4 regions of the Streptomyces sp. NPDC048612 genome follow, and region 2 is predicted to be linked to each of the others. Evidence: riboswitches for the same ligand, from Rfam matches in the RefSeq annotation. Region 2 holds a riboswitch; each other region holds the start of a gene.
The links. Region 2 has a riboswitch for cyclic di-AMP ahead of ACGFN2_RS09915 (NlpC/P60 family protein). Riboswitches for the same ligand answer to the same signal wherever they lie in the genome.
Positions count from the first base shown of each region.

Region 1: linked by a shared signal. The riboswitch ahead of ACGFN2_RS03210 (C40 family peptidase) and the one ahead of ACGFN2_RS09915 (NlpC/P60 family protein) in region 2 are both predicted to bind cyclic di-AMP.
Region 3: linked by a shared signal. The riboswitch ahead of ACGFN2_RS32355 (transglycosylase family protein) and the one ahead of ACGFN2_RS09915 (NlpC/P60 family protein) in region 2 are both predicted to bind cyclic di-AMP.
Region 4: linked by a shared signal. The riboswitch ahead of ACGFN2_RS19640 (M23 family metallopeptidase) and the one ahead of ACGFN2_RS09915 (NlpC/P60 family protein) in region 2 are both predicted to bind cyclic di-AMP.

Region 1 is NZ_JBICVV010000001.1:753,095-760,592, forward strand. Features, by position in the region: gene ACGFN2_RS03180 (adenosylmethionine--8-amino-7-oxononanoate transaminase) at 1-168, opposite strand, end outside; gene bioB (biotin synthase BioB) at 161-1,309, opposite strand; gene ACGFN2_RS03190 (8-amino-7-oxononanoate synthase) at 1,466-2,692, shown strand; gene ACGFN2_RS03195 (ATP-binding protein) at 2,998-3,426, shown strand; gene ACGFN2_RS03200 (LysR family transcriptional regulator) at 3,475-4,392, opposite strand; gene ACGFN2_RS03205 (LysE family translocator) at 4,464-5,123, shown strand; gene ACGFN2_RS03210 (C40 family peptidase) at 5,568-6,041, opposite strand; cyclic di-AMP (ydaO/yuaA leader) riboswitch at 6,046-6,242, opposite strand; gene ACGFN2_RS03215 (hypothetical protein) at 6,520-6,828, opposite strand; gene ACGFN2_RS03220 (ATP-dependent Clp protease proteolytic subunit) at 6,835-7,470, opposite strand.
Region 2 is NZ_JBICVV010000004.1:274,259-281,756, reverse strand. Features, by position in the region: gene ACGFN2_RS09940 (alpha/beta hydrolase-fold protein) at 1-165, shown strand, start outside; partial or broken gene ACGFN2_RS09935 (hypothetical protein) at 294-338, opposite strand; gene ACGFN2_RS09930 (hypothetical protein) at 411-596, opposite strand; gene ACGFN2_RS09925 (NlpC/P60 family protein) at 693-1,847, opposite strand; gene ACGFN2_RS09920 (hypothetical protein) at 2,184-2,537, shown strand; gene ACGFN2_RS09915 (NlpC/P60 family protein) at 2,656-3,795, opposite strand; cyclic di-AMP (ydaO/yuaA leader) riboswitch at 3,803-3,987, opposite strand; gene pcrA (DNA helicase PcrA) at 4,276-6,762, shown strand; gene ACGFN2_RS09905 (peptidoglycan DD-metalloendopeptidase family protein) at 6,823-7,498, opposite strand, start outside.
Region 3 is NZ_JBICVV010000031.1:1,310-8,807, reverse strand. Features, by position in the region: gene ACGFN2_RS32370 (DUF501 domain-containing protein) at 1-68, opposite strand, end outside; gene ACGFN2_RS32365 (septum formation initiator family protein) at 189-641, opposite strand; gene eno (phosphopyruvate hydratase) at 799-2,121, opposite strand; gene ACGFN2_RS32355 (transglycosylase family protein) at 2,420-3,073, opposite strand; cyclic di-AMP (ydaO/yuaA leader) riboswitch at 3,081-3,251, opposite strand; gene ACGFN2_RS32350 (transglycosylase family protein) at 3,503-4,540, opposite strand; gene ACGFN2_RS32345 (cytochrome P450) at 4,863-6,170, opposite strand; gene ACGFN2_RS32340 (LysR family transcriptional regulator) at 6,230-7,105, opposite strand; gene ACGFN2_RS32335 (MFS transporter) at 7,260-7,498, shown strand, end outside.
Region 4 is NZ_JBICVV010000012.1:19,347-26,844, forward strand. Features, by position in the region: gene ACGFN2_RS19615 (PrsW family intramembrane metalloprotease) at 1-789, shown strand, start outside; gene ACGFN2_RS19620 (hypothetical protein) at 821-1,048, opposite strand; gene ACGFN2_RS19625 (helix-turn-helix domain-containing protein) at 1,309-1,776, opposite strand; gene ACGFN2_RS19630 (hypothetical protein) at 2,009-2,311, shown strand; gene ACGFN2_RS19635 (aldo/keto reductase) at 2,417-3,358, opposite strand; gene ACGFN2_RS19640 (M23 family metallopeptidase) at 3,435-4,559, opposite strand; cyclic di-AMP (ydaO/yuaA leader) riboswitch at 4,571-4,726, opposite strand; gene ACGFN2_RS19645 (DUF2332 domain-containing protein) at 5,012-6,157, shown strand; gene ACGFN2_RS19650 (PP2C family protein-serine/threonine phosphatase) at 6,206-7,360, opposite strand.

The DNA.
Region 1 (7,498 bases), on a different contig from region 2:
GTCCACCAACTCGTCCCGGCCCTCGACCGGTTCGGCCAGCCGCAGCCGGACCCCGGAGGCCGACTCCACCAGCAGCGGTGCGGCCTTGCCGGGCATCGGCCCGTACGGATGCCACACATGCTGCCGGTCGAGCGCGAGCAGTTCGCCCGGGGTGAGCGGCTCAGGCATTGGGCGGCAGGTCGGTGCCGGCACCGCGGCGGCGCACCGAGACCAGGTCGCGGCGGGTGTCGTCGGACGGTGCCGGAACGGTGGCGGCGGGCTCCCCGGCGTCCTCGGACCCGCAGGGGCCGTCGCCGCAGCCCTGCCTGCGGTGCTCGGGCAGGGTCGTGGTGTCCGTGCCCTCGACCTCGAAGCCGGCATCCGTGATCATCGCGAGGTCGTCCTTGCCGGCCTGGCCCTCACTGGTCAGGTAGTCGCCGAGGAAGATGGAGTTGACCAGATGCAGGGCGAGCGGCTGCAGGCTGCGCAGATGGACCTCGCGGCCGCCGGCCAGCCGTACCTCGATGTCCGGGCAGACGAACCGCACCATCGCCAGGATGCGCAGCGCGCGCTGCGGGGTGAGGTTCCACTCCTTGGCGAGCGGGGTGCCCTCGAACGGGATCAGGAAGTTGACCGGCACGGAGTCCGGGTCCAGCTCACGCAGTGCGAAGACCACGTCGACGAGGTCGCCGTCGCTCTCGCCCATCCCGGCGATCAGCCCGGAACAGGCGGACATCCCGGCCGCCTGGGCCTGCTGGACGGTGGACACCCGGTCCGAGAAGTCGTGCGTGGTGCAGATGTCGCCGTAAGTGGCTTCCGAGGTGTTGAGGTTGTGGTTGTACGCATCGGCGCCCGCCTCGCGCAGCCGCCCGGCCTGGCCGTCGGAGAGCAGACCGAGGCAGGCGCAGACCTCCACGCCCTCGTTCTGCTCCTTGATGGCGGCGATGGTCTCCGAGACGCGGTCCACGTCCTTGTCCGTGGGGCCCCGGCCACTGGCCACCAGGCAGACCCGCTTGGCGCCGCCGGCCACCCCGGCGGCCGCCGCCTTGGAGGCGTCGTCCGGCTTGAGCCAGGTGTACTTGAGGATCTCGGCCTTCGACCCCAGCCGCTGGGAGCAGTACGAGCAGTCCTCGGGGCACAGGCCCGACTTGAGGTTGACGAGATAGTTGAGTTTGACCCGCCGCCCGAACCACTGGCGGCGTACCTTCCCGGCCGCGGCCACGACATCGAGCAGTTCGTCATCGGAGGTCGCCAGCACGGCCAGCGCCTCTTCGCGGGTCGGCAACTGGCGCCGCAGTCCCTTGTCCACCAGTGTGTTCAGCAGGTCCATGGCGTTGATCCTGGCGTACGCCACCGCCCCCGGCCAAGGAGGATTCCCACAATGCCGCTGGATCGAGGTGTGTGTATCACCACACTGTGGCCGTGCGGAACGACCGCTAACGTCTATCGACAGCCCACAATCGAGGCCGAAGGACGAAGGACGCCGATGCCGCAGGACTCCGCCCCGTCGCTGCTCCACGACACCCCGCCGGCGCCCCCCGCCGAGACCGCCGCAACGGCCTCCCGGCCGGCGTCCGGCGCGGCCTTCGACTGGATCGACACCGCCCGCGCCGCACGCCATCGTGCCGGTCTCGCCCGCACCCTGCGCCCCCGCCCCGCCGACTCCCCGCTGCTCGATCTGGCCAGCAACGACTATCTCGGACTCGCCCGGCACCCCGAGGTCACCCGTGGCGCGGCCGCCGCCGCGCACCGCTGGGGCGCCGGCGCGACCGGCTCCCGCCTGGTCACCGGCAGCACCGAGCTGCACGCCCGGCTGGAGGAGGAACTCGCCGCGTTCTGCGGCTTCGAGGCCGCCCTGGTGCTCTCGTCCGGCTACGCCGCGAACCTCGCCGCCGTCACCGCGCTCACCGCCCCCGGCGCCCTGATCGTCTCCGACGCGGGCAACCACGCCTCCCTGATCGACGGCTGCCGGCTCTCCCGGGCCCGTACCGAAGTGGCCCGGCACGCCGACCCCGAGGCCGTACGCGCCGCGCTGACCGGCCACGACGGCCGGGCGCTCGCCGTCACCGACTCGGTGTTCTCGGTCGACGGCGACGCCGCGCCGCTGCCCGCCCTCGCCGCGGCCTGCCGGGCGGCGGGCGCCGGGCTGCTGGTCGATGACGCGCACGGCCTGGGTGTCCTCGGCGACGGGGGTCGCGGTGCGCTGTGGGCCGCCGGCCTCGCCGGTGACGGCGATGTGGTGACCACGGTGACGCTCTCCAAGTCGCTCGGTTCCCAGGGCGGTGCGGTGCTCGGCCCGGCCCGGGTCATCGAGCATCTGGTCAACACCGCCCGGTCGTTCATCTTCGACACCGGCCTCGCCCCGGCGGCGGTGGGCGGTGCCCTGACCGCGCTGCGGCTGCTGCGCCGCGAACCGCAGCGTGCCGCCCGGGCCGGACAGGTCGCCCGGGAGCTGCACGACCGGCTCACCGCGGCCGGCCTCGCCGCGGTCCGGCCGGACGCCGCGGTGGTCTCGGTCCGCGCCCCCTCACCGGAGTCGGCGGTCCGCTGGGCCGCCGACTGCCGCGCTGCCGGACTCGCGGTCGGCTGCTTCCGGCCGCCGTCCGTGCCCGACGGGATCTCCCGGCTGCGGCTGACCGCCCGCGCGGACCTGACGGACGCCCAGCTCGACACGGCGGTCGGCACGATCGTGGCCACGGCACCGGCGACCTGACGCATCCGGCGCTCCGGCCGACGCGTACGACGCTCCCGCCGGGCCGACGGCCGCCCTCGCGGCGGTACCCGCGGGCGGCGGAATCCGGCGCGACGGGCCGCCCAAACGGGCTCGCGCGCCGCAGAGTTCACCGCAACGAGCGATAGAACTCCGTATATGTGGGTGGATCGGCTATCCCCTCCGCGGCAGGGGTGGCAGTCTGGCGCCCAGCAGATGGCCGAGGCCGCACCGGTGTCCGGAGCGGCGTCCCGGCTGCCCGGTCAACGGACCGGAGCCGGGCCTCGGAGGAAAAGGACGGCGCCTCGATGGCAGACCACCATGAATCCTCACTGACTCTGCCGAGCGCCCCCGCCTCGGTCCGCACCGCCCGCAGCCACGCCCTCGCCGTACTCACCGAGTGGGGCCTGCCCGCCGAGTCAGGCCTCGCCGACTCCGTCCGTCTGATCATCTCCGAACTCGCGACCAACGCCATCGTGCACACCTCAGGACGGTCGCCCGACTTCACCGTCGAACTGCGGCTGGAGCGCGACGAGCAGCTGCGGGTCGGCATCACCGACAGCCATCCCCGCCGTCCGCGCCGGCTGCCCGCCGCCGTCCAGCAGGACAACGGCCGGGGCCTGGTCATCATCCGCTCGCTCGCCGCGGAAGCCGGCGGCCGCTTCTCCGTCGTACCCACCGCGTCCGGCGGAAAGACAGTCTGGATCACCCTGCCGTGGCAGGCCGCGGTCCGCTGAGGCCGCCGTCCGCCGAGGGCGACTGCCGCGCCGGCGTCCCGCCGTCGGCTACGGCGCGGGGGAGTGGCGGGCGAAGGCTCCGCGCAGCAGCGCCCGCAGGGTGTCCGCGGCCGGGGTGCCGCCACCGGGGCGGTAGGCCACCGAGATCCGGCGGCGCAGCTCCGGCGGGTCCAGTCCCCGGACACCCAGCGGGGACACCGAGCCCTCCGCCACCATCTCCGGCACCACCGCCACCCCGAGGCCCGCGCTCACCAGCGCACACACCACCGCGTAGCTCGGCGACTCACAGCGCACCGCCACACTCGCCCCGGCGGCCGCCAGCGCCGCCTCCACCGCACGCCGGTTGGGGTTGGCCGGTGCCATGCTGACCACCGGCTGACCGGCCAGCTCGGCGAGCGGCAGGCGTCCGGCGCCCGCCGACAGGGCATGGCCCGGCGCGGTGACCAGCACCAGTTCCTCGGTCAGCAGCGGTTCGAGACGCACGCCCTCCGGCGTGGGCATCGCCTCGCCCGGCACATACTCGTGCGTCAGCGCCAGATCGACCTCGCCCAGCGCCACCGCCGCGCTGGCCTGCGGAGGGACGTACTCCGTGACACTCAGCTCCACGTCGGGGTGCGCCCGCCGGAACGCGCCGAGCGCGGGCGGCAGCAGATGTGTCCCGGCGGTCATGAACGTGCCCACCCGCAGCCGGCCGCCGGACAGTCCCGTGAGCCGGGACAGCTCGTGCCGCGCCTGGTCCAGCTCGTCGAGCACCCGCCGGGCCCGGACGAGGAGCAGCTCACCGGCCGCCGTCAGCCGTGCCCCGCGGTGGTGGCGCACCAGCAGTGCGGTCCCGGCCTCCCGCTCCAGTTTGGCGAGCTGCTGGGAGAGCGCGGGAGCGGTGTAGCCCAGCCGGCCGGCGGCCCGGGAGATCGAACCGGCCTCGGCCACCGCCACCAGGGCGGCCAGCCGCGTGGGGTCGTACATAAGAACCTCTTTAGGCGGCCGAAGAAGATTGCCACTCCCCATTAAAGGCCCTGACCAGCGAAGCTGCTCTCATGGACGGACAACTGATCGCCTTCACCGGAGTCGCCGCCGGCATGGTCGCCATGCCGGGAGCGGACTTCGCCGTCGTGGTGCGCAATGCGCTGGACTCGCGCCGGGCGGGGGTGGCGACCGCCGTCGGAGTCGCGGGCGGGCTGCTGGTGCACACCGCACTGGCGGTGGGCGGGCTCGCGGCGGTGCTGGTCGCCGTGCCCGCGCTCTTCGGGGCGGTCCAACTCCTGGGCGGGCTCTATCTGTTGTACCTCGGCGTCGGCGCGCTGATCGCGGTCGTCCGGAGCGGGCGGGCGCCCGGGGACGCCGCGACCGGCCCGGCCGCCCCGCCGGCCGACGAGCCGCCCGCTGTCCTGGGCACCGCGCGGAGCCTGCGCCAGGGCTTCCTGACCAACGCCCTCAACCCCAAGGCGCCGGTCCTCTTCCTCAGCCTGCTCCCGCAGTTCGTCCCGGCCGGTGAGCCCGCGCTGCCCCGGACGCTGCTGCTCGCGACGATGGTCGTCGTCATGGCGCTGGTGTGGTTCCCCGCCGTCGCGCTGCTGGTCGACCGGCTGGGGAGCTGGCTGCGCCGCCCCCGGGTCACCCGGGCGCTGGAGGCCGTCACCGGAGCGCTGCTCACGGGGCTGGGCGGCATCCTGCTCGTCGAGCTCGTCCTGGCCTGACCGACGGGCACCGGTCCGCGCGGCCACGGGTCAATCGCGGCTGCCGTACGGGACCATCAGCGTCGGCGGTGGTCCATGCCCGTACGCCGTCGCGGTGCCGCAGTGCCCTGGTGATCCGCGGGTGGCCGCGGTCCACCCTCTCCACCAGCTGCAACGGCGCAGGACCGGGGAGGGGTTCGGCGACGGTCAGCATGTCGAGGGCGCCGGGGGCCGCCCGGTCCCGCACCCACGCGGGCGCCACGTCCGCGAACACCACGGCATGGCAGGTGAAGGACACTACTCCGGCGTCCCGCGGTGACGGCGGGGGCAGCACCGTCACCGATCCGTCCGCGGGCGGGAAGCGTCCACGCGCCGCGGCCGTCAGAAGTGTGCTCAGTGGCGACGTCACCCCGCCAAGTCAGCCGAGCCCACTGTCAATTGATCACATGTAAGACGGCCTGCGGATCAGCCCACGCGCCCGTACGAGACCGTGCGGCTCCAGATCCGCTCCAGCCGCACCACGCTCCCGGCCTTGGGCGCGTGCCACATCCGGCCCCGGCCCGCGTAGATGCCGACGTGGTAAATGCCGCCCGCGGAACGGAAGAAGACCAGGTCGCCGCGGCGGCGCAGGGAGGCCGGGATGTGCAGGGTGCGGCCGTACTGGGCGGCGGCGGTGCGGGGCAGGGCCCGGCCGGCCCGCCGGAACGAGTACAGCGTCAGCCCCGAACAGTCGAAGGCGTGCGGCCCTTGGGCGCCGTACCGGTAGGGAGCCCCGCTCTTGGAGGCCGCGACCCGCAGCGCGTGGGCGGACACGGACGTGGCTTCGGCGTTCCCGGCCGCTCCTGGGGCGAGGGTTGTCCCGCCCAGGGTGGCCAGCGTCAGAGCGGTGACGGTGCCGGCACGTGCCAGCAGATTCGGCGTCTGCATGCGCACAGTCATGCGCAAACCCTTCGTCAGCCGCCTGCGAAGGAAGACCTGTCGGGTTCGGGCAGGCGAAGATGCCCGGCCATGCGTACGGCTTCACCCCAAGGAGCCCGGCCGTAAGGCCCGGACCCCGTCGTGCTCGGGTCCTCCGCTCCCGCCGGTCCACCACGTCGACCTGACATCCGGGACGGCGGCGGGATTAGGCGCCCGTCCGGACCGCCCCGTCGCTGTGGCGGGGTCTTGCCGTCGAAGGGATCGTCACGCACCCGGCACCCGAATTCCGAGCTGAAAATGCCGTATGTGAGATGGGTCACATTTCGCCTGAATGGTTAGATTTGTTCCCTCAAGTGCCGTGGCGCGGGGTGTCGCACTCCCTGGACCAGCGGCGAAACATCAAAGGTCCCAGGAATTGTGTTCGCCCCGCGCAATTCGTCGCCTCCTCACATCGGGCCCGGACGCTACGCCGTATGCGCAGCCCGGTACGCGTGTCGGGTCAGTGGTCGGCGGGTGGCGGCACCGTCACCAGTCCGGCCCGGCGTTCGCCGTCCAGTACGCGCAGCGCGCGGGCCAAGGTCTCGCCGTGCAGCTCCTTTTCACCCCGCTGGTGCATCAGCGTCAACGCGTCGCGCAGGCCGGCGGCCTTGGTGACCAGCGCCTGGGCGGCCCGAAGTCCGGTGTACGTGCCGCCGCCGCGGGCCGGGTTGATCCTGCCCAGCAGGTCGAGCACCTCCAGATAGTGGTCGATCAGTTCACCCTCGGCGCGCGTCAGGGCAGGCAGCGGTGGCAGTTCCGGCGGCAGCATCCGGGCTCACCGTGCCCCGAGTTGGGGAACGGACTGCTTGCGCCCCTGGGTGAGCCCGTCGATCAGCCCGTACTCCTGGGCGGCCCGGGCGTCGAAGATCTTGTCGCGCTCGATGTCGGCGGCGATCCGTTCCCGGGGCTGCCCGGTGTGCTCCGCCAGCATGCGCTCCAGCATGTCGCGGGTGCGCAGCAGCTCCTCCGCCTCGATCTGCAGATCGGTGGCCTGTCCCTGGACGGGCTCACTGAGCGACGGCTGGTGGATCAGGATGCGGGCGCCGGGCAGGGCCAGCCGTTTGCCGGGGGTGCCGGCGGCCAGCAGCACCGCGGCGGCGGAGGCGGCCTGCCCCAGGCAGATGGTCTGCACGTCGCACGACACGAAGCGCATCGTGTCGTAGATGGCGGTCATCGCCGTGAACGAGCCGCCGGGGGAGTTGATGTAGAGCGAGATGTCCTGCTCGGGTGCGGTGTGTTCGAGGTGGATGAACTGCGCCATCACATCGTTGGCCGACGCGTCGTCGACCGGGGTGCCCAGGAAGATGATGCGCTCGCTGAGCAGCTTGGAATAGGGGTCCATGGTGCGCGTCCCCTGGGACGTGCGCTCGGTGAACTCCGGAAGGACATGGCGGGCCGTCGGTCGCAGCATGCGTGCTCCTCTCTCTGTAGAAAATGTA
Region 2 (7,498 bases):
GGCGACGGCTTCCAGGCCGGTCTCGCCCTGCGGCAGTTCGCGCTGCCGCCGACGACGGTGACCGTACGCCAGATCCCGTCGAACGCGGGCGGCCACACCACGGCGGTCTGGGCACAGCAGGTGCCGGAGACCTTCCGCTGGCTGGGGACCCAGCTCAGGGCCTGAGCGCACGGCAACGGCACCGGAGCGGGCGGCAGTTCACCCCCTGCGCCCGGCGGCCGTGACCGGGGACCGACCCGCCAGCCCATCGCTTCGTAGAGCGCCCGTCCCTCCGGACTGGCCACCAGCACCCCCTGTCGCGCGCCCCGTTCCACCGCCCGGCGGGCCAGCGCGTCCATGACCGCCCGCCCCAGCCCGCGCCGCCGGTGCGCGGGCTCGGTGCCGATCATGTCGAAGACGACGGAGGGCGCTTAGGACGCCGGGTCGGCCCCCGGGAGGACATGGCGCGCGAGGTGTCCGGGCCGCCGTACCCCGATCCGGAACCCGCCGGGCACGGCTTGCGGCGCGTCCGTACCGCGAGCACGGGTCCAGCCGTCGGCCCAGGCGTGGACGGCAGACAGGAGCGCGGTGTCCGGGACCGCGGCGCTGTGCGTCATCCGGCCGAGCGTACGCGGGGCCCTCGCCGCCCCAAGTGACTCTCCAGTGGCGGCAGTTCAGTCGGGCTCACCCCTGCCACGCCCCCGCCGGCCCCCCTACGCGGGACGGGTCGCCGCTGCGAACGGCATCTGGTCGATCGGGGCGAGCCGTACCGGCGCCCCCGGATGCGGTGCGTGGATCATCTGGCCGTTCCCGACGTAGAGCCCCACATGGCTGATGCCCGAGTAGAAGAACACCAGGTCACCGGGGGCGAGTTGGGACCGGCTGATCCGCGGGCCGGAGCTGATCTGGGTGTAGGTCGTGCGGGGCAGGGCGACCCCGCCGGCCTTCCAGGCGGCCTGCGTCAGGCCTGAGCAGTCGTACCCGGAGGGGCCCGTCGCGCCCCAGACGTACGGCTTGCCGAGGGCGCCGTAGGCGAAGGAGACGGCACGGGCGGCACGGGGGCTGGGCGCCTGCGCGGCGGCCGCGGCGGCCTGCGCGCCGCCGGGAACGCCGGACGGGCCGTCCCCGCGGTCCGTCCCGCGGTCCGTCCCGCGGTCCGTGCGGCTCCGGTCCGGCCCGCTCCGGTCCGGCCCGTTCCGCGCACCGCCCCGGGACGCCATCCGCTGGCGCTGCTCCGCGGTCAGCCGGCTCAGCAACTGCTCGGCGGCGTCCAGCTTGTGCACGATGGTGACCCGGTGCTTCTTCAGCCGGGCCTCGGTGTCCGCCAGCCGCTCCACGGTGTCCTCGGCCCGCTGCCGGATCTGCCGGACGCTGCCGAGCCGGCGGGCGTACCCGGCCACGGCGGTCGCCTGGTGGCTGCCCGTACGCTCCAGCACCGCGGCGCCGTCCAGATAGCGCTGCGGGTCGGCGGACAGCAACAGCCGTACCGTCGGGTCGATGCCGCCGGAGCGGTACTGGCTCGTGGCCAGGGTGCCCAGTTCGGCGCGGGCGGCGTTCAGCCGGCGGGTCCTGCGGGCCGCCTCGTCCTGGAGCCGGCTCAGCTCCTCCCGTGCGGTGTCGGCGGATTCCTTCGCGCCGTTGTAGTGCTGCGTGGCCACCTCTGCCTCCTGGTACAGCGCGTCGACCCGGTCCTTGACCTGGGCGGGGGTGGGCCGGGGGGCGGCCTGGGCGGTGCCGTCGAGGCCGGTGGCGGTGGCGGCACCGGCCAGGGCCAGGGTGGCGGCCGTGCGGGCGGTGCGCGCACGGCGCGATCCGCCGCCGGTGAGCGAGGCGAGCGGATGCTGCCGGGGCTTGCGGTGCGAGGCCACGGTGGCCGTTCCTTTCCGTCCTTCGAGCCGGGGGCCCGGCGGCCGGTCCGCCACGGGGGCGACGGACCGGCCGCCGTACCTCTCGGCGGGACGGCCGACGGAACGCCGGTGGGAGACCGGCGAGGCGGGGAGTCGGCCGCCTGGAGGAGGACGCTAAGCCGGGGTGTCGGGCAATGAGCCCCCTTGCCCGGAATTGTTCGCTTTCGACCGCGATGAGTGCGCGCGCGACCGCGGCGCCATGGCCGTACGGCCGGGACCGGTCTGGCCTGACCGAACTGTCGATAGCGGGCGCCCTGCCCGAAGGGCCGTGCTATACGGCGGCTACGATCACGCACTATGGACGTAGTAACCAATATCTTCGTCGGCCTGCACATCATCGGCATCGCCTCCCTGCTGGGCGGCTTCCTGACCCAGATGAAGGCGATGAGCGCGGGCACCGCCCGCTTCGTGCCGGCCATGCTGCACGGCGCGCTGACGATGCTGGTCACCGGCATCGTGCTGGTCGGCCTCAACCAGGCCCAGGACCACCCCCTCAACAACATCAAGCTCGGCATCAAGATGGCCCTGCTGGTGGTGATCCTGGCGCTGGTCTACGTCAAGCGGGACGACGAGACGGTCGAGAAGCCGCTCTTCGCCGCGGTCGGCGGGCTCACCGTGGCCAACATCTTCATCGCGGTGCTCTGGACCTGACGAGCGCCCCGCCAACAGCACACCGCGCGGTCCCCGCACTCCGTAGATCGGAGGCGAGGGCCGCGCGGTGGCGTGTGGGGGGTGACCGTGGGGGGTGGTCTGTGGGGGAGCGGGGGCCTCAGCCCGGGCGGACGCTCCCGTAGATCGGCATGTAGTAGATCGACTCCTCCCGGACGTTGGCGCCCGGCTTCGGAGCGTGGACCATCTTGCCGTTGCCTAGGTACATGCCGACGTGGCTGATGTCGTCATAGAAGAACACCAGGTCGCCGGGCTTCAGGTCCTTGGTGGCCACCCGCTCGCCGACCTTGACCTGGTCCCAGGTCGTCCGGGGCAGATCGACGCCCGCCGCCTTCCAGGCGGCCTGGGTCAGCCCCGAGCAGTCGTAGGAGGTGGGTCCGGTCGCGCCCCACACATACGGCTTGCCGATCTGGGAGCGGGCGAAGGCGAGCGCCTTCTCGCCCTTGGCGGTGGAGGTCGAGTCGCCCGTGGAACCGCCGGCCGAACCGCCGCCCGTGGAGCCGTCGCCGTCGTGCTGCCGCTGGCGCTCCCGCTCCTGCTGCTTGCGCGCCTCCTCCGCGGCCCGGCGCTTGGCCGCCTCCTCCTTCTGGCGCTCCAGCTCCGCCAGCCGCGCCTTCTCCTGCGCGGTCAGCCGGGACAGCAGCTGCCGGGCCTCGGACAGCTTGTCCTGGACGGAGCGCTTGGACTCCTTGAGAGAGGCCTGCGACTTCTGCAGCCGCTCCAGGCTGTCGGTCGCCTCGGCACGCTGCCGGGCGGCCGCCGACTGCTGCTCCTGGTAGTCGCTGACGGCCTGCTTCTGCCGCCCGGTCAGCCGCTCCATGAGGTGGTTGCGGTCGACGAACTGCTGCGGGTCCTTGGCGAACATCAGCTGCGCCGTCGGGTTCATCCCGCCGGTGCGGTACTGCGCGGAGGCGAAGGTGCCCAGCTTGCGCCGGGACTCGTTCATCTTCTCGGCGCGCTCGGCCGAGGCGTCGAGCAGGTCGTCCACCTTGTCGCGCTGTGCGTCGGCGCGCTCCTTGGCGGCGTTGTACTTCTGGGTGGCCACCTCGGCCTGGTGGTAGAGGTCGTCGACCTTCTTCTGGACCTCTTCGACGGCGGGCTTGGGTGCCCTGGGCGCCGCGTTGGCCGACTGCGAGAGCAGGGTGACCGAGGCGAGGGCGGCGGTGGTGAGACCGGCCGCTGTACGACGGCCTGCGGGTGAGGCGAGAACGCTGGTGCGCGGCTTGCGATGCGACGCCAAGACCGGCAACTCCTTCCGTGGACCGCCTACCGGGTTAGCTGTCGGGTTCGGGCGGTGTCGCTGACGGAAGGCTTGCCCTACGGTCCGGACGTCCACTGGCGACGGCCGTACGGATCGATTCACCCCGGTGGTGCTGGTGGGTCCCCGGCTCCGGGTGCCTGGGGGCAGGGCCGGACTCGGCGTCGGCGGCCCGTGCGAACCTGTCGTCCGCGGGGAGGCGGGCTGCCTGAGCGAGGACGTTAGCCAACTCGTGTGGCTTCTGTGAAGGCTGATGTTCGATATGCCCGAAACCTTTTCGTGACCTGAACGCGATGCGCGGCCTGTTGTGCCAGATGTCGGATTCGGGTAGACGAGGCGCCGCCGGTCGGCGGCGGTGCCGGGCGCCCGGAGCGCCGCTGCGCCGGTGCCGGCTTCACAGGCGGCCCGCATTCCGCCACTCCGCCGCGGAGTGTCAGTGCGGCCGCCTAGACTCGGTGGGCGATGAGCAGCCTCTTTGACGACAGCTTCCTGGCGGACCTCAGCCACAAGGGTGAGGAGCAGCATCCTCCGCCCCCCGAGGACGAGCACGGCCCGGCCCCGGAGGAGATCCCCGCCGACCTCTTCGGCGGGCGGTTCGACGCGCCCGTCCCCAGGGAGGCCTACTACCGCGACGGCGCCGCCCGCCCGGCCGTCGACGCCGCGGCGCTGCTGGAGGGGCTCAACGACGAGCAGAAGGCCGCCGTGGTGCACTCCGGCGGCCCGCTGCTGATCGTGGCCGGTGCCGGTTCCGGCAAGACCCGGGTGCTGACCCACCGCATCGCGCACCTGCTCGCCGAGCGTCATGTCCACCCCGGCCAGATCCTCGCGATCACGTTCACCAACAAGGCCGCCGGTGAGATGAAGGAGCGCGTCGAGGAGCTGGTCGGCCCGCGCGCCCACGCCATGTGGGTCTCCACCTTCCACAGCGCCTGCGTCCGCATCCTGCGCCGCGAGTCCAAGAAGCTGGGCTTCACGTCCTCCTTCTCGATCTACGACGCCGCCGACTCCAAGCGCCTGATGGCCCTGGTCTGCCGCGATCTCGATCTGGACCCCAAGCGCTTCCCGCCCAAGTCCTTCAGCGCGAAGATCTCCAACCTCAAGAACGAGCTCATCGACGAGGAGACCTTCGCCGGGACCGCTGCGGACGGTTTCGAGAAGAGCCTGGCCGAGGCGTACGCGATGTACCAGGCGCGGCTGCGCGAGGCCAACGCCCTGGACTTCGACGACATCATCATGACGACGGTCAATCTGCTCCAGGCCTTCCCGGACGTCGCCGAGCACTACCGCCGCCGCTTCCGTCATGTCCTCGTCGACGAGTACCAGGACACCAACCACGCCCAGTACACCCTGGTCCGCGAGCTGGTCGGCCCCGGCACCGCCGAGGTGCCCGCCGCCGAGCTGTGCGTGGTCGGTGACGCCGACCAGTCGATCTACGCCTTCCGCGGCGCCACGATCCGCAACATCCTCCAGTTCGAGGAGGACTACCCGGACGCGACCACGATCCTGCTGGAGCAGAACTACCGCTCGTCGCAGACGATCCTGTCCGCAGCCAACGCCGTCATCGAGCGCAACGAGAACCGCCGCCCCAAGAACCTCTGGACGGACGCCGGCGCCGGCCCCGGGATCACCGGCTATGTCGCCGACACCGAGCACGACGAGGCGCAGTTCGTCGCCGACGAGATCGACCGGCTGACGGACGCCGGCGACGCCAAGGCCGGCGAGGTCGCCGTCTTCTACCGCACCAACGCCCAGTCCCGTGTCTTCGAAGAGATCTTCATCCGGGTCGGGCTGCCCTACAAGGTCGTCGGCGGGGTGCGCTTCTACGAGCGCAAGGAGGTCCGCGACGTCCTCGCCTACCTGCGGGTGCTCGCCAACCCCGAGGACACCGTCCCGCTCCGCCGCATCCTGAACGTCCCCAAGCGCGGCATCGGCGACCGCGCCGAGGCGATGATCGACGCCCTGTCGTCGCGCGAGAAGATCACCTTCCCGCAGGCGCTGCGCCGGGTCGACGAGGCCTACGGCATGGCGGCCCGCTCCGCCAACGCCGTCAAGCGCTTCAACGTCCTCATGGAGGAGCTGCGGACCATCGTCGAGTCCGGCGCCGGCCCCGCCACCATCCTGGAAGCCGTCCTGGAGCGCACGGGCTACCTCGCCGAACTCCAGGCCTCCACCGACCCCCAGGACGAGACCCGGATCGAGAACCTCCAGGAACTCGCCGCCGTGGCCCTGGAGTTCGAGCAGGACCGCGGGGAGGCTGCGGCAGAGGGGGCTGCCGCCCCGGGGCCGGGCACCCTGTCCGAGTTCCTGGAGCAGGTCGCGCTGGTCGCCGACTCCGACCAGATCCCGGACGAGGAAGAGGAGGGCAGCGGCGTGATCACCCTCATGACGCTGCACACCGCCAAGGGCCTGGAGTTCCCGACCGTCTTCCTGACCGGCATGGAGGACGGCGTCTTCCCGCACATGCGCGCGCTGGGCCAGACCAAGGAGCTGGAGGAGGAGCGCCGGCTCGCCTACGTCGGCATCACCCGCGCCCGCGAGCGGCTCTACGTCACCCGCTCGACGATGCGCAGCGCCTGGGGCCAGCCCTCGTACAACCCGCCCTCCCGGTTCCTGGAGGAGATCCCGGCCGACCACCTGGAGTGGAAGCGCACGGGCCCGGCGACGCCGTCCGCGTCCATGGGCGGCCTGTCGGGCGGCGGAGGCGGCTTCGGCTCGGCGCTGTCGTCGTCGCGGGCCAAGGGCGCCGGCGGCTTCGCGACCCGTCGCGGCCAGGGCAGCCGCCAGGTGGTCCCGCTGTCCATCGGCGACCGCGTCACCCACGACAGCTTCGGCCTCGGCACGGTCGTCGGCGTCAAGGGCAGCGGTGACAACGCCGAGGCGACGATCGACTTCGGCGGCGAGAAGCCCAAGCGGCTGCTGCTCCGGTACGCGCCGGTGGAGAAGCTGTAGCGGGAGAGGCCGGCCCCCGGGGACACCTCCTGGGGGCTGCCACCGGGCGGGCGGCGGCGGTCAGTTCGGGTCGAGGCCGTGGTCGCGCAGCCAGGGCAGCGGGTCGACCGCCGCGCCGCCGCCGGGACGCACCTCGAAGTGCAGATGCGGTCCGGTGGAATTGCCGGAGTTGCCCGAATAGGCGATCTGGTCACCGGCCTTGACCGAACCGGAACGGATCTTGGTGCTGCTGAGGTGGCAGTACCACGTCTCCGTGCCGTCGGGCGCCGTCACGATCGCCATGTTGCCGTAGGCGGAGTTCCACTGGGTGCGGATGGTGCCGTCGGTGGCGGACATGACCGGGGTGCCGTAGCTGACCGGGAAGTCGATGCCGGTGTGCAGCGACATCCAGTTGACCCCGGCCTGGCCGAACTGCGCGCTCAGCCCGTGCTGCTTGACCGGCAGCAGGAACTTGGGCCGCATGGCCTCCTTGCGGGCCGCCTCCTTCGCCTTGCGCTGGCGCTCGAGCTCCTGGCGTTCCTTGAGGTCGATCCGCTCCTGGGTGCGGCTGGCGCGGTCACGGAAGTCATCGGCGCTGGCGCTGAGTCCGGCGAGCTGGGTGTCCAGCTTGTTGTTGGCGGCGGACGGCTTGACGGCACCGGCGTCGGGCGCGGCCTGGGTGGTCGCCTCGTCCTTGTCCTCCCCGCCGGCCGTGACGGCAGCGGCGGCCACGGCGCACACGCCCATGGCGGCGACC
Region 3 (7,498 bases), on a different contig from region 2:
TCCTTGAAGGCCGCGATGTCCGCGGCGGTGGGCTCGGTGGGCTCGGTCTGGGGCGGGGGCGTGTCCATGTGCGCTTTCGGTGAGGTGAGTGGTGTGGAGGGGGCGGTGCGGGCCGTCCGCTGTCGACAGTACGGGCTGCCGGCGGCCGGCGGTACGGGCGCCGGCCGGTCCGGCGGACGCGGCTCGTCCTAGCGCTTGTCGGCCGTGTCGACGGCGTCCCACAGATTCTCGTACCAGGGGCGCTGCGCCGCCCGCGCCCCCTTCGGTGCGGAGCCGGTGCCGGAGCCGTCCGGGACGATGTAGCCGGACTCGCCCGGTTTGACGTAGTGGAGGTGCCGGCGGGCCTGCTGGCGTACGTACTCCGGGTCCTGCCAGCGGGCCTTCTGCTCGCGCAGCCGCTCCAGGGCAGTCCCGGCGTCCTGCGCCTTGCGGCGCTGCTCGGCGATGTCCGACCGCTGGGAGACGTACTGCCTCATGGGGTACGCGAGGGCGACGACCAGGGAACACATCACCAGGGCCAGCAGGGCGGCACGGCCGGTGAGGCGGTTGCGGCGGGGCGGGCGGGCGCGGTAGACGCGGGCGGCGGCCTGCTCGCCGAGCGCCTTGAGTCGGGTCGCGGTCGAGAACCGGTCCGCGGGCACGTCGCCTCCCCTTCACTGACGGACGCCTGACTGCTTCAAGCAGGTACGTCCCCGGCAACGGTACGGGACCGTCGCCGGGGACGTACGGGGCGCGGGGCGAGTGCCTCGCCCGTTCGGCCCCTGCTGCCCTGTCCGGCCTGGCAGCGGGCCGCCTTCGTCAGCTGCCGTGGCGGAAGCGGGGGAAGGCGGAGCGGCCGGCGTAGACCGCGGCGTCGTCGAGGATCTCCTCGATGCGCAGCAGCTGGTTGTACTTGGCGACGCGCTCGGAGCGGGCCGGGGCGCCGGTCTTGATCTGGCCGCAGTTGGTGGCGACGGCGAGGTCGGCGATGGTGACGTCCTCGGTCTCACCGGAGCGGTGCGACATCATGCACTTGAAGCCGTTGCGCTGGGCGAGCTCGACGGCGTCCAGGGTCTCGGTCAGCGAGCCGATCTGGTTGACCTTGACCAGGAGGGCGTTGGCGGAGCCCTCCTCGATGCCGCGGGCCAGGCGCTCGGGGTTGGTGACGAACAGGTCGTCGCCGACCAGCTGGACCTTGGCGCCGAGCTTGTCGGTGATGACCTTCCAGCCGGCCCAGTCGTCCTCGAACAGCGGGTCCTCGATGGAGACCAGCGGGTAGGCCGCGACCAGCTCCTCGTAGTACTCGGTCATCTCGGCGGCCGAGCGGGTCTTGCCCTCGAACTCGTACGAGCCGTCCTTGTAGAACTCGGAGGCGGCGACGTCCAGGGCGAGCGCGATGTCCTGGCCGGGGGCGTAACCGGCCTGCTTGACGGCCTCCAGGATGAGGTCGAGGGCCTCGCGGTTGGAGCCCAGGTTCGGGGCGAAGCCGCCCTCGTCGCCGAGGCCGGTGGACAGCCCGCGCTCCTTCAGGACCTTCTTGAGGGTGTGGTAGACCTCGGCGCCCCAGCGCAGCGCCTCGGAGAAGGACTCCGCGCCGATCGGGGCGATCATGAACTCCTGGATGTCCACGTTGGAGTCGGCGTGCGACCCACCGTTGAGGATGTTCATCATCGGGACGGGCAGGACGTGCGCGTTCGGGCCGCCGAGGTAGCGGAACAGCGGGAGGTCGCTGGCCTCGGAGGCGGCGTGCGCGACGGCGAGGGAGACGCCGAGGATGGCGTTGGCGCCGAGCGAGCCCTTGTTGTCGGTGGCGTCCAGGTCGAACATGGCCTGGTCGATCAGCCGCTGCTCGGTCGCGTCGTAGCCGACGAGCTCCGGGCCGATCTGCTCGATGACGGCCAGGACGGCCTTCTCCACGCCCTTGCCCAGGTAGCGGTTCGGGTCGCCGTCGCGGAGCTCGATGGCCTCGAAGGCGCCGGTGGAGGCGCCGGACGGCACGGCGGCACGGCCGGTGCTGCCGTCGTCGAGGCCGACCTCGACCTCGACCGTGGGATTACCTCGCGAGTCGAGAATTTCGCGGGCTACGACGACGTCGATCGACGGCACGTTGTCTCCTTCGTGGGTGTCTGGCGTTCTGCGCATGAGCCTAACGGCCCCGGAGGTGTCCGTCGGTGCTTGGCCCGCTCCGTGGGACGGAAGACCCCGGAATGCTTACCGAAGTCCCAGTTCACGGGACCTTTCGGCACATTGTTCGCGGAACGGGGAATGCCGTGGGACGGCGCCGGTCGGCGGGGTGCCGCGGCGGGCACTCCGGGCGCGGGGCCGGGACACGAGAAGCCCCGCCACGGCGCGTCGGGGGGAAGTGCGCGCCGTGGCGGGGCTGGTCTCACGGAGGAAGGGGGCCCGCCGCTCGAACCCCGGAGTCCGCTGGGCGGGTGGCTCAGACGGTGAGCTGCTGGCCGGGGATGATCAGGTTCGGGTTGCCGCCGATGACCGACTTGTTCGCCTTGTAGACGGACTTCCAGTCGGCGCCGTGGGCCTTGGCGATCTTGGCGAGGGTGTCGCCCGCCTTGACGGTGTAGTTGCCCTGGCCGGTGGACTTGCGCTCGGCGGACCGCGAGGCACGGTCCTCGGACGGGGCCTTCTTGGGCTCGGGCTTGGCCGACTCCTGCTTCGGCGCGGACTCGGTCTGCGCGGAGGTGTCGACGTCGGCGGCGGGGCCACCGGCGGTCAGGTTGCCCGCACCGGCGCAGGACCAGGCACCCGGACCCTGGATGGCGAGGAGCTTCTCGGCGGCGGCTATCTGCTGGGACTTGCTGGCGAGGTCGGCGCGCGGCGCGAATTTGGTGCCACCGGCGGCGGCCCAGCTGGAGTTGGAGAACTGCAGGCCACCGTAGTAGCCGTTACCGGTGTTGATCGACCAGTTGCCGCCGGACTCGCACTGGGCGACCTTGTCCCAGGTGGCGACGGAGGCGGCGGAGGCGGAGGTGGCGCCCATCATCGGGACGGCCACGGCGGCACCGGCGACACCGGCGAGGGTGGCGACGCGGACGGCCTTGGAGGGACGACGGTGCTTGCCCTTGAAGATCAGCATGGTTCGTTCGTTTCCTCACCGACGCCTACGAGGTGAGCTGTCGGGTTCGGACTGATGAGTCGCCCGGCCGGGTGCGCGGAACGCACCTGGCTTCACCCCAAGCCGGTTGACCCGTTTTCACGGGCGGGGCCGGCACAAATCCTGGGTCCCCCGCTCCTGCCTTCGGCGCTTGCGCGTCAAGTGCCTTCGACCACCGGCAGGACTCGGCGTGTGATCGAAGGGCCCGCTTTGGCGAGCGGTCCTGACGTTAAGCAGTAATCCCCTTGGGGTTCAAACCCCACCATCTGGACCAAGTTGACCGTTTTTGATCGGGGCTTGGATGCATTTTCGCAGGTGGGGCCCGGTATGCCGGGGTTGGGCACACCGGACCCCTCCGGAGTCAACGAGACCCTTGTCTCACTTTCCCAAAAGAGGGCGAAGGGAGGCGAACTACCCTGCGTTCCGCCCGAGATCGAGCCGCTGGCCGGGCTGGATCAGGTCCGCGTCGGAGCCGATGACGCCCTCGTTGCGGTCGTAGAGCGCGGACCAGCCGCCGGACAGCCGGTGGGCCGCGGCGATGGCTGACAGGCTGTCACCCGGGCGCACCGTGTAGTCCCCGTCGGCCGCCGGGCCCGTACGGTGCGCGTCGCCGCCGCGTGAGGCGTGCCGGCCGGCGGACCGCCCGGCGTCGCCGTCCCCGGCGTCCTCGCCGTCCGCCCCACCGCGGTGCTTGCCCTTGCCGGGCACCTCACGCGGGGTGCCGGTGCCGTCCGTACGGCTGCCGCCCCCGGAGTGGTCGGCGTCCTCGGACGGGTCCGCCGCGGGGCCGTCGGACGGGTCGGCGGACTGCGACGGGTCGTCGTCACCTTGGCCGCTGTCCTGGTCACTGCCCTGGTCGCCGTCCCGGTCGCCGGACGGTTCCGGGCTCGTGGACGCGTCGCCGGGCTCGCCGGAGTCCGAGGCATCGGGCGAGGGCGTGGCGTCGGACGGCCGGCCGCCCGGCTCGTCGCCGGCCTTGTCGCCCGGTGCGTCGCCCGGCTCGTCGTGCCGTCCGGACGTGTCCGTGCCGTCGTGGTCGTGGGACGAACCGGTGTCCCAGGGGTCGAGGGAGCCCGCGGAGTCCGACGGGTCGGGCTCCGGGGTGCTGGTGCTGCCGGGGTCGACCTCCGGCGCGCGGCCGTCATCGGTCAGCCCGGCGTTCACCGCACAGCTCGGCCAGGCGTCCGGCCCCTTGTGGTCGAGGATCGACTCGGCGACCGCGATCTGCTGGGAGCGGCTGGCAAGGTCGGGGCGCGAGGCGTAGGCCGTGCCGCCGTAGTTGTCCCACATCTCCTGGGTGAGCTGCAGGCCGCCGTAGTAGCCGTTGCCCGACGCCGCGCTCCACACTCCGCCGCTCTCGCACTGGGCGACCTTGTCCCAGGTCGCGGTGTCGGCGGCCTGTGCGCCGCTCGCGGCGAACAGTGGCAGGGCGAGGCCCGCGCCGGTCACTCCCGCCGTGACAAAGATGGCCGGTGCCTGGCGGGGTCGACGGTGTCGGCCGTTCCCGGAACGCATGCGGATGCCTTTCGCGCGGCGGTTGAGTTGTCTCGACGAGCTCTTCGAGCTGCTCGACGGGGTCTCCGGCCGGCCGACGCACGCGAGCGGCACCGTTACACCGGTCCCCCACCTCACCGCTTCGACCGATCGAGTGAAACCTGTCGATCGTCGGGTCGAAAGGTAGCCGGGGTCCTGGGGAGTCACAAGTCGGTGTAGCACGGATCACGTAATGGTCACGCAGTTGACTCTGCGTCACATCCGACTTCGCCGCTGGTCAGGGCCGCTCCGGGGAGAACTCCACCGGAAGTGAACGGAGTCCGCGCATGATGAGCCCGCCCCGCCAGCGCACATCATCAGGTTCCACCGCAAGCCGGATGTCCGGGAGCCGGGTCAGCAGGGTCGCCAGCGCGCTCTGTCCTTCGAGCCGGGCCAGCGGCGCCCCCAGGCAGTAGTGGATGCCGTGCCCGTAGCCCAGGTGCTGGTTGTCACGCCGGGTCAGATCGAGCACGTCCGGCTCGTCGAAGCGGGCCGGGTCACGGTCGGCGGCGGCCAGCACCACCAGGACCGGGTCCCCCTTGGCGATCCGCTGTCCGGCGAGCGTCAGCTCCTCGGTCGCGAACCGCCAGGTCGCCAGCTCCACGGGGCCGTCGTAGCGGAGCAGTTCCTCGATGCCGGTGGTGAGCAGGTCGGTGTCGCCCGCCGCGATCGACTTCTGGAGCAGTTCCCGCTGGGCGGGGTGGCGCAGCAGGGCGTAGAGGCCGTTACCGATCAAGTTCACGGTCGTCTCAAAACCGGCGAACAACAAGATAAAGGCCATCGCGGCGACCTCGTTCTCGGTCAGGTGCTCCCCGTGGTCGGAGGCCCTGATCAGGGCGGAGATCAGATCCTCGTCCGGCTCGGCGGTCTCGCTCAGAGTCGCGCGCTTGCGGTGGATCAGCTCGGCGAGATAGCCGCGCATCTTCTTCACGGAGCGGGCGACGCCGCCGCGCGGGCCGCCGCCGTGCCGGATCATCATGCCCGCCCAGTCACGGAAGTCGTCCTGGTCCTCGCGCGGCACCCCCAGCAGGTCGCAGATCGCGTAGATCGGCAGCGGGAACGCGAACTCGTGGATCAGATCGGCCTCCCCGCGCTCGGCGAAGCCGTCGATCAGCCGGTCGGTCAGCTCCTGGACCCGCGGGGCGAAGGCGGCGACCCGGCGCGGGGTGAACGCCTTCGAGACCAGCCGGCGCAGCCGGGTGTGGTCCGGCGGGTCGATGTTGAGGAGGTGCGTCATCAGGTTGGCGCTGCGCTCCCCCGGGATGCCGACCTTGCCCTTGCCGTGCGCGGCCTCGCTGTGATGGGCCGGGTTCTTGGACAGCCGGGCGTCGGCCAGCGCCTGCCGCGCCTCCGTGTAGCGCGTCACCAGCCAGGCCTCGACGCCGCTGGGCAGCTCGGTCCGGTGCACCGGCGCATGCTCGCGCAGCCAGGCGTACGCGGGGTACGGGTCGGAGGCGAACTCCCAGGTGAACAGGGCGGGGGCGGGCCCGGCGGCGGGGCAGCCCGCGGGGGCTTCGGGGGCGGTGGTGTGGGGCTCGGCGTGCACCTTCCGACCGTAACCGCTGGGCGCACAACGGCGCGCCCGCGTACCGGCCGGGCCCTCCGCTACGCCGTGTCCACGCCCAGACCGGCCAGGAACGCCGCCGCCGCGGGCGAGGGGCCGAGGCCGCTCCACACCACCCGCTCGGTCCTCGCCGGCGCCGGCCGCACCCGCACGATGTGCAGCCCGGCCAGCTCGGAGGCGATGGCCTCCGGCACCATGCCGACGCCCAGCCCCGCCCGCACCAGCTTCGCCAGGAACTCGACCGTGGTCACCTCGAACGCCACCTCCGAGGTCAGCCCCGCCGCCCGGAACGCGTCATCGCGCTGCCGGCGGGCCGCGGACCCCGCCGTGAAGTCGACGAAGGTCTCCCGCGCCATCCGCGCCAGCGTGGTCCACTCCCGCTCCGCCAGCGGATGCCCCGACGGGACGACGCCGACCAGCTCACCGCGCGCCAGTTCCTTCTCCCGCACACCGACGGTCCGTGCCGCGGGCGCCAGCCCGACGAACGCGACGTCCAGCGCCCCCTGCCGCACCCGCTCGATGAGCTGGTCGCTCATCTCGGTCTGCAGACTGATCCGCACCTGCGGGCACCGGGTGCGGAAGGCGCCCAGCTCACGGGCGAGATCCACGGCCGCGACGGTGGAGATCGCGCCGACCGCGAGCCGCCCGCGCACCTCCCCGGTCGCCGCCGCGACCTCGGCGCGGGCCCGCTCGGCCGCCTCCAGCGCCTGCCGCGCGACCGGGACGAAGGCCTCGCCGGCCGCGGTCAGCCGGACGCTGCGGCTGGTCCGGTCGAAGAGCCGGGCCCCCAGCTCCTTCTCCAGCCGGGCGACCTGATGGCTGAGCGCGGACTGCACCACATGGCAGCGCTCGGCGGCCCGGGTGAACCCGCCGGTCTCCGCCACCGCCACCACGTACCGCATCTGCTGCAGCTCCATGGCCCGCACCCTAAGGGCTGTCCCGTAGCCGACATCGATCACGATTCACGATGGATGCGATGAAAACGATGTGTTGGACTCATTAATCTTCGGGCCGCAGGCTGGGACGTGCCCGCCGCCGCGGTGGCCGCGGGTGCACAAGGGGAGGTCAGTGATGGAAACCGAGCACACGGCGGAGCCCGCCCGGGACGCACCGGGGGCCGGGCCCGGCCTGGGCCGCGGCACCCTCCTGCTGATGTCGGTCGCCGCCGGACTCTCCGTCGCCGGCAACTACTTCGCCCAGCCGCTGCTGGACGTCATCGGGCGCGATCTGCACCTGCCGGCGGCCACCGCCGCGCTGGTGGTGACCGTCGCCCAGGTCGGCTACGGGCTCGGGCTGCTGCTCCTCGTGCC
Region 4 (7,498 bases), on a different contig from region 2:
GCCGCCGTGGTCCTCCTCTACCGCTTCCGGCGGCAGGACTTCGACGGCATCACGGACGGCATCGTCATCGCCGGCATCACCGCCACCGGTTTCGCCTTCACCGAGAACGTCCTCTACCTGGGCAACGCCTTCGGCGAGGACCAGTCCCTGGGCCACTCCGGCCTGGACTCCCTCACCGCCGGCACCTTCTTCCTCCGCATCATCGTCTCCCCCTTCGCCCACCCGCTGTTCACCATCCTCACCGGCCTCGCGTTCGGCATCGCCGCCACCCGCTACCCCCGCCGCCGCAAGGCCCGCATCGCCCTCGCCGCCCTCGGCCTGCTCACCGCCGTCCTCCTGCACGCCATCTGGAACGGCGCGTCCGCCCTGGGCGACCTGGGCTTCCTCATCGTCTACGGCCTCTTCATGGTCCCGGTCCTGGCCGCCCTGACCTGGCTCGCCATCTGGGCCCGCACCCAGGAACTGCTCTCCCTGCGCGGCTACCTCGCCCCCTACATCACCGCCGGCTGGCTCGCCCCCACCGAACCCACCGCCCTCTCCTCCCGCAAAACCCGCGCCCTGGCCCGCACCCTGGCCCGCCGCACCCAGGGCCCCGCCGCCGCCCGCGCCGTCACCGAATACACCACCATCGCCACCACCCTCTCCTTCCACCGCCGCCGCGCCCACCTCATGGGCCCCACCCCCGACTTCACCCTCCGGGAACGGCACCTGCTGGAGCATTTGCGGGAGTATCAGGCGTGGGGGCGGGCGGCGCTGGAGGACGCGTGGCGGGCGCGGGAGGGGTGGTAGGGGTTGCCCCGAGCCGGGAGGCGCCGAGGCCTCAGTGCGCCGGCTCGTGTGCGTCGGCCATCCCCCATTTGACCGCTGAGGCGGAACCCGCCCAGCCGTCGGACGTGCGCCAGATGGACCCGATGCCATGCGCCTCTAGGTAGTCGGCGTAGGCGCCGATGCTCTCCGAGAACAGCCCCAGGAGATGCGGCTCGGGCCGGCCCTTTTGCAGGTAGTAGAAGTGGCGGTACTCCAGCAGTTGTCCCACTGCCTCACGCACAGCCTGTGTGGCATTGCCCTTCTTCACTGCCTTGGCCTCGACCAACCACTCGTCATCACCTGCCCGAAGCACCAGATCCCGCGGATACACCTGCTCGGTGATCGGCGTGAAGCCCCGTTCCCAGATGTACGGCCCAAAGCGCCGGAGCAGCCCCTCATTTCAGCAAGGCGCGAAAAGTGCCCCGTCCCGTCGGTGGACAGGTAGCAGGGCCGGCCTGCTGGGCTCAGCCAAGGCAGCAGTCGCAACGACTGCGTGGCCCTCTAGACCTCAGACAGCACGGACTGTGCGGCCCTTCTCTCCGTTCCCGACTCCGCTTGAGCCAAGGATGCTTGAGCGTCACGAAGGAGGTGCGGGAGAAGTTCCCCGAGAACGTCGCGGTGATGCGGGGCGGAGTGTCGCGCCTGCCACGCATGGGCGATCCGGTGCTTCAGATGGGTGGCGGGCGGCGCCTGGCGCACGGTCGTCAGCGGGTAGGTGTTGAGGGCGTCCCGTACCTGCGGGAGTCGAGCATGGCCAGGACCGGCGAAGAGCGAGATCGACGTCGCTCGGCTGCCCACAAGATCAGCGAGGCTCGGCACGCGGGGGGCCTCGGCGATCCGCAGGACCATGGGGAGTTTGGGCATCTGGAGCCGTCCCCCCTCCACCTGCTTTACCCAGCTCGGCGACTTCCCCAGCAGACCAGCGAGAACGGTCCGGCTCATACCGCGGCGCACGCGGAGAACCTGCATTCGCTGGCCAAACGCGATCGGCTCGTAAGGCAGTTCCGGAGTTGCATCAGATGACACGTTCGGCCCCTCTCTGCACACTCAACGTCACCGCCAGCGTACGGGTTCGGAAGCGGCTCATTGCAGTGCTTGGCACGCTCAACAGCGTTGCGGCACACCCACCATGGCGCCGGCTAGTGCGACGTAGAGTCAGGAAAAGAGCAGGCTTCGTTTTTCTTCGCAGAAGGGACGCGTAATGGCTGGGATTTCCCCCGCAGCAGTAGCCGCCACCGGTCTCCTGGGCGGCTACGCCGTTGCCCGCTGGAGCAAGAAGCGCCCCCTCGGCGGGGTTGCGCTGGTGGCTGCCGGGGCCGTGGCGGCGCGGGAGTGGCGGGAGAGGGCAGGGAATGTGACGGCGGCGGCCTTGGGTGGGGCGTATGTCGCCGCGTTCGCCGGGTCGCATCCGTTGGCGAAGAAGATCGGGGCGTGGCCTTCGGTGTTCGCGGTGGCGGGTGGGATGGCCGTGGTGTCGTGGGCCGTGGTGGATCGCCGGGGGTAGAGAGGTAGCGGAGGAGGGGAGGAGCGGGGCAGGTGACGCTGCCTCGCTCCTCTCCGTAGGGGCGTGGCCGGGTCGGTCAGGTCCGTAGGGGCGTGCCCGGGTCTGTCAGGCCGATGCCTCGTCCAGGAGGTCGAGTTCGGGCTTCGTCAGGGTTACCTCGCTCACCGCCAGCAGTGCCGGGAGCTGGGCCGGAGTGCGGGCGCTGGCGATGGGGGCCACGACGGTGGGCTGGGCGGCGAGCCAGGCGAGGGCGATGGTGGCCGGTTCTGCGCGGTGGGCGGCGGCGACGGTGTCGAGGGCCTGGAGGACGCGGCGGCCGCGGTCGGTGTCCTGGTACGGGGCAGCGCTCCCGGAGCGGTCGCTGTCGACCTGGGTGCCCGGGCGGTACTTGCCGGTCAGGAAGCCGGCGGCGAGCGCGAAGTACGGCACCGCGCCCAGGCCGTGGCGGGCGGCGACCTCGGCGAGTTCGCCCTCGTAGGTGCCGCGGGAGACCAGGTTGTAGTGGGGCTGGAGGGCGACGTAGCGGGCCAGGCCCTCGCGGGCGGAGCAGGCCAGGGACTCCTCCAGGCGCTGCGCCGAGATGTTGGAGGCGGCGATCTCGCGGACCTTGCCGGCCCGGACGAGGTCGTCGAGGGCCGAGAGGAACTCCGCGACCTCGACCGACTCGTCGTCGTAGTGGGTGTAGTAGAGGTCGATGTAGTCGGTGCGCAGACGGGCGAGGGAGTTGTCGACCGCGGACTTGATCGTGGCGGGGGACAGACCCTTGTAGCCGGGGAGGGCGCCGACCTTGGTGGCGATGACGACCTCGGAGCGGTTGCCGCGGGAGGCCAGCCAGTTGCCGATGACGGTCTCGGATTCGCCGCCCTCGTTGCCGGGGACCCAGGCCGAATAGGCGTCGGCGGTGTCGATGAAGTTGCCACCGCCCGCCACGTACGCGTCGAGCACGGCGAAGGAGGCGGCCTCGTCAGCCGTCCAGCCGAAGACATTGCCCCCGAGGGAGAGCGGGGAGACGGAGAGGGAGCCGAGGGGCTTGTGTGTCGCGGTCATGCGTAGACGCAGCGCCGGTGGGAGCGGAGTTATTCCTTCCGTTTCCCCCGGCGCTGCCCCGCCCCTGCCCCGCCCCTCAGACGTTGATCCCGTGGTCCCGCAGCCAGGGCATCGGGTCGATCGGGTCGCCGGCGTCGGGGCGTACCTCTAGGTGGAGGTGGGGGCCGGTGACGTTGCCGGTGGCGCCGACGCGGCCGATGACGTCGCCGGTGTTGACCTTGCCGGAGGTCTTCACCATCGAGGAGAGGTGGCAGAACCAGAGTTCGGTGCCGTCGTCGAGGGTCAGGACGATGCGGTAGCCGTACGAGCCGGCCCAGCCGGCCTGCGTGATGGTGCCGGAGTGCACCGCCTTGACGGGGGTGCCGGTCGGCGCGGCGAAGTCCTGGCCGGTGTGGTCGGCGGCCCAGCGGTCGCCTGCCTGGCCGAAGCCGGCGGTGAGCGTGTAGGAGGACACCGGGGCGATGAAGCTCTTGGCCAGTTTGGCGAGGCGTTCGGCCTCCGCCTTCTGCCGGGCCGCTTCCTCCGCCTTGCGCTGGGCCTCCATCTCGGCCGCCTTCTTGGCTGCTGCGGCCTTTTCGGCCGACTCCTGTCGGTCAGCGGCTTCCGTCGCGGCCTGCTGGACCGCGGCCTTCTCGGCGGCGTCACGGGCCTCCTGCTCGGCGGCGTCCTGCTGCGCGTCGGCCTGCTGGAGGATGCGGCTGCGCAGCGCCTCGCCGGCGCCCGTGTCACCGCCGGTGTCCGCGCTCGCGTGCATGGTCCGGGTGAGCGGCCCGGCGGGCGCCACGCCGTCGACGGGAGCCGAGGCGGCCTCGGCGGACGCGGTGGCGGAGTCGTCGTCGGATATCAGCTCGCCGATACCGGGCAGCGACTTCGCGTCCGGCAGCTTCTCGGAGAGGTCGTCGGCCATGCCGCCGACATCGGGCATCGAGATCGGCACCGGCGGACGGTCCTCGGCCGAGGCCATTCCGCTCGCACCGACCGCGGCGATGACGCCGACACCGAGGACGGTGCCGCTCCGGGAAAGTCCGCCGCGCTGCTTGGCCACCCGGTGTTTGCCGCGGACGGAACGGGTGGATTCCTCGGTGGGATTCCACTCCTCCCACGGTCCGCCGTCATCACTGGTGCCGGGGCCCGGGAAAGCACCTCGGTCGTCGAGCTCGTAGCCGGACGGGGACTCGGGGGCAGGCCTGTTGGACGCCACGGGGGCGCACTCCTTTCCTTCCTTCTCGCCTACCGGGTTAGCTGACGGGTTCGGAGCAGGAAGGTCTCCTACGGACGCCCGCTGGCGGAGGGCGTCCGATTCACCCCAAGGAAGTTGGTTCCCCGGTTCCCTTGGTGCAGTTCGAAGTGCTTGGGGGTGCGTGAAAAGCGCGTGCGGGATTCGGCGTCGGCGCGCGGTGCCGCCTCTTGCGGCGGCTGGGACGACCGCGCTGCGTTATCGGACAGTAATAGAGATGGCGACCGAATTCCAAGCGTTCCCACGAATCCTTGTCGGTGCGGTACGCCCTGGTCGCAGGGACTTTTTCGGCCACCCCGGCCGTAAACCGGGCGAGTTGGCCGTGCGCCGCTAAACGATCTCCGGCGGATTGTGCACCAGTCGTTATGCGGAGGGGCGCCCCTCGGTCACGGAGGGTGAGAGCGTAACGTCGGATCATGGTCGTCGACGTCGGGAACACCGGGCACGCCGGGCGTGCTGCCGGTAATGCGTGGGGAGTGGCGGAGCGGTACCGGGAGTTCTCCTGGTGGGAGGCCCGGGGCCGGTCGGAGGCGCACGAGGAGCTGAGCGCGCGGATCAGCCAGGACGCGGAGCTCTGCGACCTGCTGTCCGGATCGCTGCCGGCCGGCGACAAGCAGCAGCCGGACCTCCTGCTCGCCGCCGTCCGCCATCTCGACGGCCCGCACGCCGAGTCGGGCCCGCGCGGCGAGTCGGCGTACGGACGCTGGCGCGAGTGGACGATCCGGCACTGGGACGAGGTGCGCGCGGTGATCATGCAGCGCACCGCCCGGAACGACGAACCGGCCCGCTGCGCCACCCTGCTGCCGCTGCTCGCCCGTCTGCCGCAGCCGCTGGCGCTCCTGGAGGTGGGCGCGTCCGCCGGGCTGTGTCTGCACCCCGACCGCTATCGCTACCGGTACGAGGACGCGCACGGGGACGAGGACGCGTACGGGGAGGGCCACCGCGCGGGCGCCCTCCGGGCCGAGCTGGGCGCGCCGGAGAGCCCGCTGGTGCTCACCTGCCGTACGGGCGGGGCGGCCGGCGAACTGCCCGAGCGGCTGCCGCAGATCGTCTGGCGGGCCGGCATCGGCCTCGACCCGCTCGACCCGGTGGCCGAACCGGACGATCTGCGCTGGCTGCGGGCGCTCGTCCGGCCGGGCGACGAGGAGCGGGCGGCCCGGCTGTCGGCGGCCGTCGAAGCGGTACGGGCGGCGCCGCGGCCGCGGATGGTGCGCGGCGACCTGATCGACGAGCTGCCCGCGCTCGCCGCCGAGGCACCGCCCGAGGCGACGCTGGTCATCTTCCACAGCGCGGCGCTGGCGTACCTCCCGCCGGCCCGCCGCGAGGAGTTCGCGCGCCTCGTACGGTCGCTGCTCGACGCGCGGCCCGGCGGCGGCCACTGGGTCTCCAACGAGCACCACTCCGTGCTGCCGTGGCTCACCGAAACCGCACCCCCGTCGCCCCGCCCGGACGGCGCGCGGCTGCTGACCCTCGCGCTCGACGGCCACCCGGTCGCACGCACCGGCCCGCACGGCCAGAGCCTGCACCACCTCCCCGGGGCGGCGGACCTCCCGGGCCGCTGAGCGCGTGGGGCGGCGAGCCCTGCGCACGCCGCATCCGGTACGGGCCTCCTACTCCCCCATAGGCCGCTGCACCGCCAGCAGCGCCATGTCGTCGGCCGGTGCGCCGCCCGTTCTGCCGGTATGCCGGGCGACCTCCTCGACGAGGGTGTCCAGGAGGGCGTCGGGGCCGGGGAAACGGCGGCCGCGCAGTCTGCTCGGCGGGTGGTAGCTGCGGCCGAGCAGGTCCCGGGCCGCGGTCACCCCGTCGGTGAAGAACAGCAGCAGGGCCCCGGCCGGGAAGAACGTCTCGTCCGCGTGGTCCGGGCGGTTGGTCAGCTCGCCCAGCCCGAGGGGCGGCGCCGGCGCCTCGGGAGCCAGCTCGCGCAGACCGCCGTCCGGGGTGAGCAGCAGTGGGGGCGGGTGGCCCCGGTTGAGCACCCGCAGGGCGGACTGCCCATGGGCGGGGATCTCGGCCAGTACGGCAGTGGTGAACGCCTCGGTCCACTCCGCCCCTTCGCGCCGCCCGCCGTCCCGCCGCACCGCCCGCTCCAGCCGGCCCGCCACCGCCCCCAGGGTGCACTCCTGCTCCGCCGCCTCCCGGAAGGCACCGAGGACACTCACCGCGGTCTCCACCGCCGCCGGCCCCTTGCCCCGTACGTCGCCGATGATCATCCGCACCCCGTGCGGGGTGTCCTGCACGGCATAGAGGTCGCCGCCGGTCAGGGCCTCCGCCCGCGCGCCCACGTAGCGGGCGGCGAGGGCGAGCCCGGCGAGCCGTCCGGGCGGCGTGGGCAGGACGGCGCGCCGGACCGCCTCCGCGACGTCCCGTACGGAGGCCGGGCGGGCGTCGGCCCTTCGGGTGGCCCGGTGGAGGGCGACCGCCAGCAGGGCGACGACCAGGACCACGGCGCTCTCCGCCACCGCCGCGCCCTGGCCAGGCCCGGCACCGCGGTAGCTCACGCCCCAGACCTCGCCGAGCACAGCGGCCAGCGCCGTGAGAACGGTGCCGCGCAGGGAGAAGAGCGCCGCCGCGGCCGGCGGAGCGGCCGAGAAGAAGGGGGCGGCGGTGTAGCCGGGCGGCGTCGCCACGCTGAAGACGACCCCGCCGACGATCAGGAGGACGGGAAGCCGGCGCACCAGCGGAAGCCCGGACGCGGCCCGCCACGAGCGGCGCTGCCCGTTCCCCTCCCCGTCGCCCCCGGAAGGCGCCTCACCTCGGAGCATCCGCACCGGCCTCTTCCCACTCCGCCCGTCCGTACGGGCTCCGCCGTGCCGGTAGCCGCGACGTCCCCAGGCTTGCCCCTGGGCGGCGGGACGGCGACTCGTCGGGGGCCGGACGAGTCACGGAACGGGGCGCGCCGC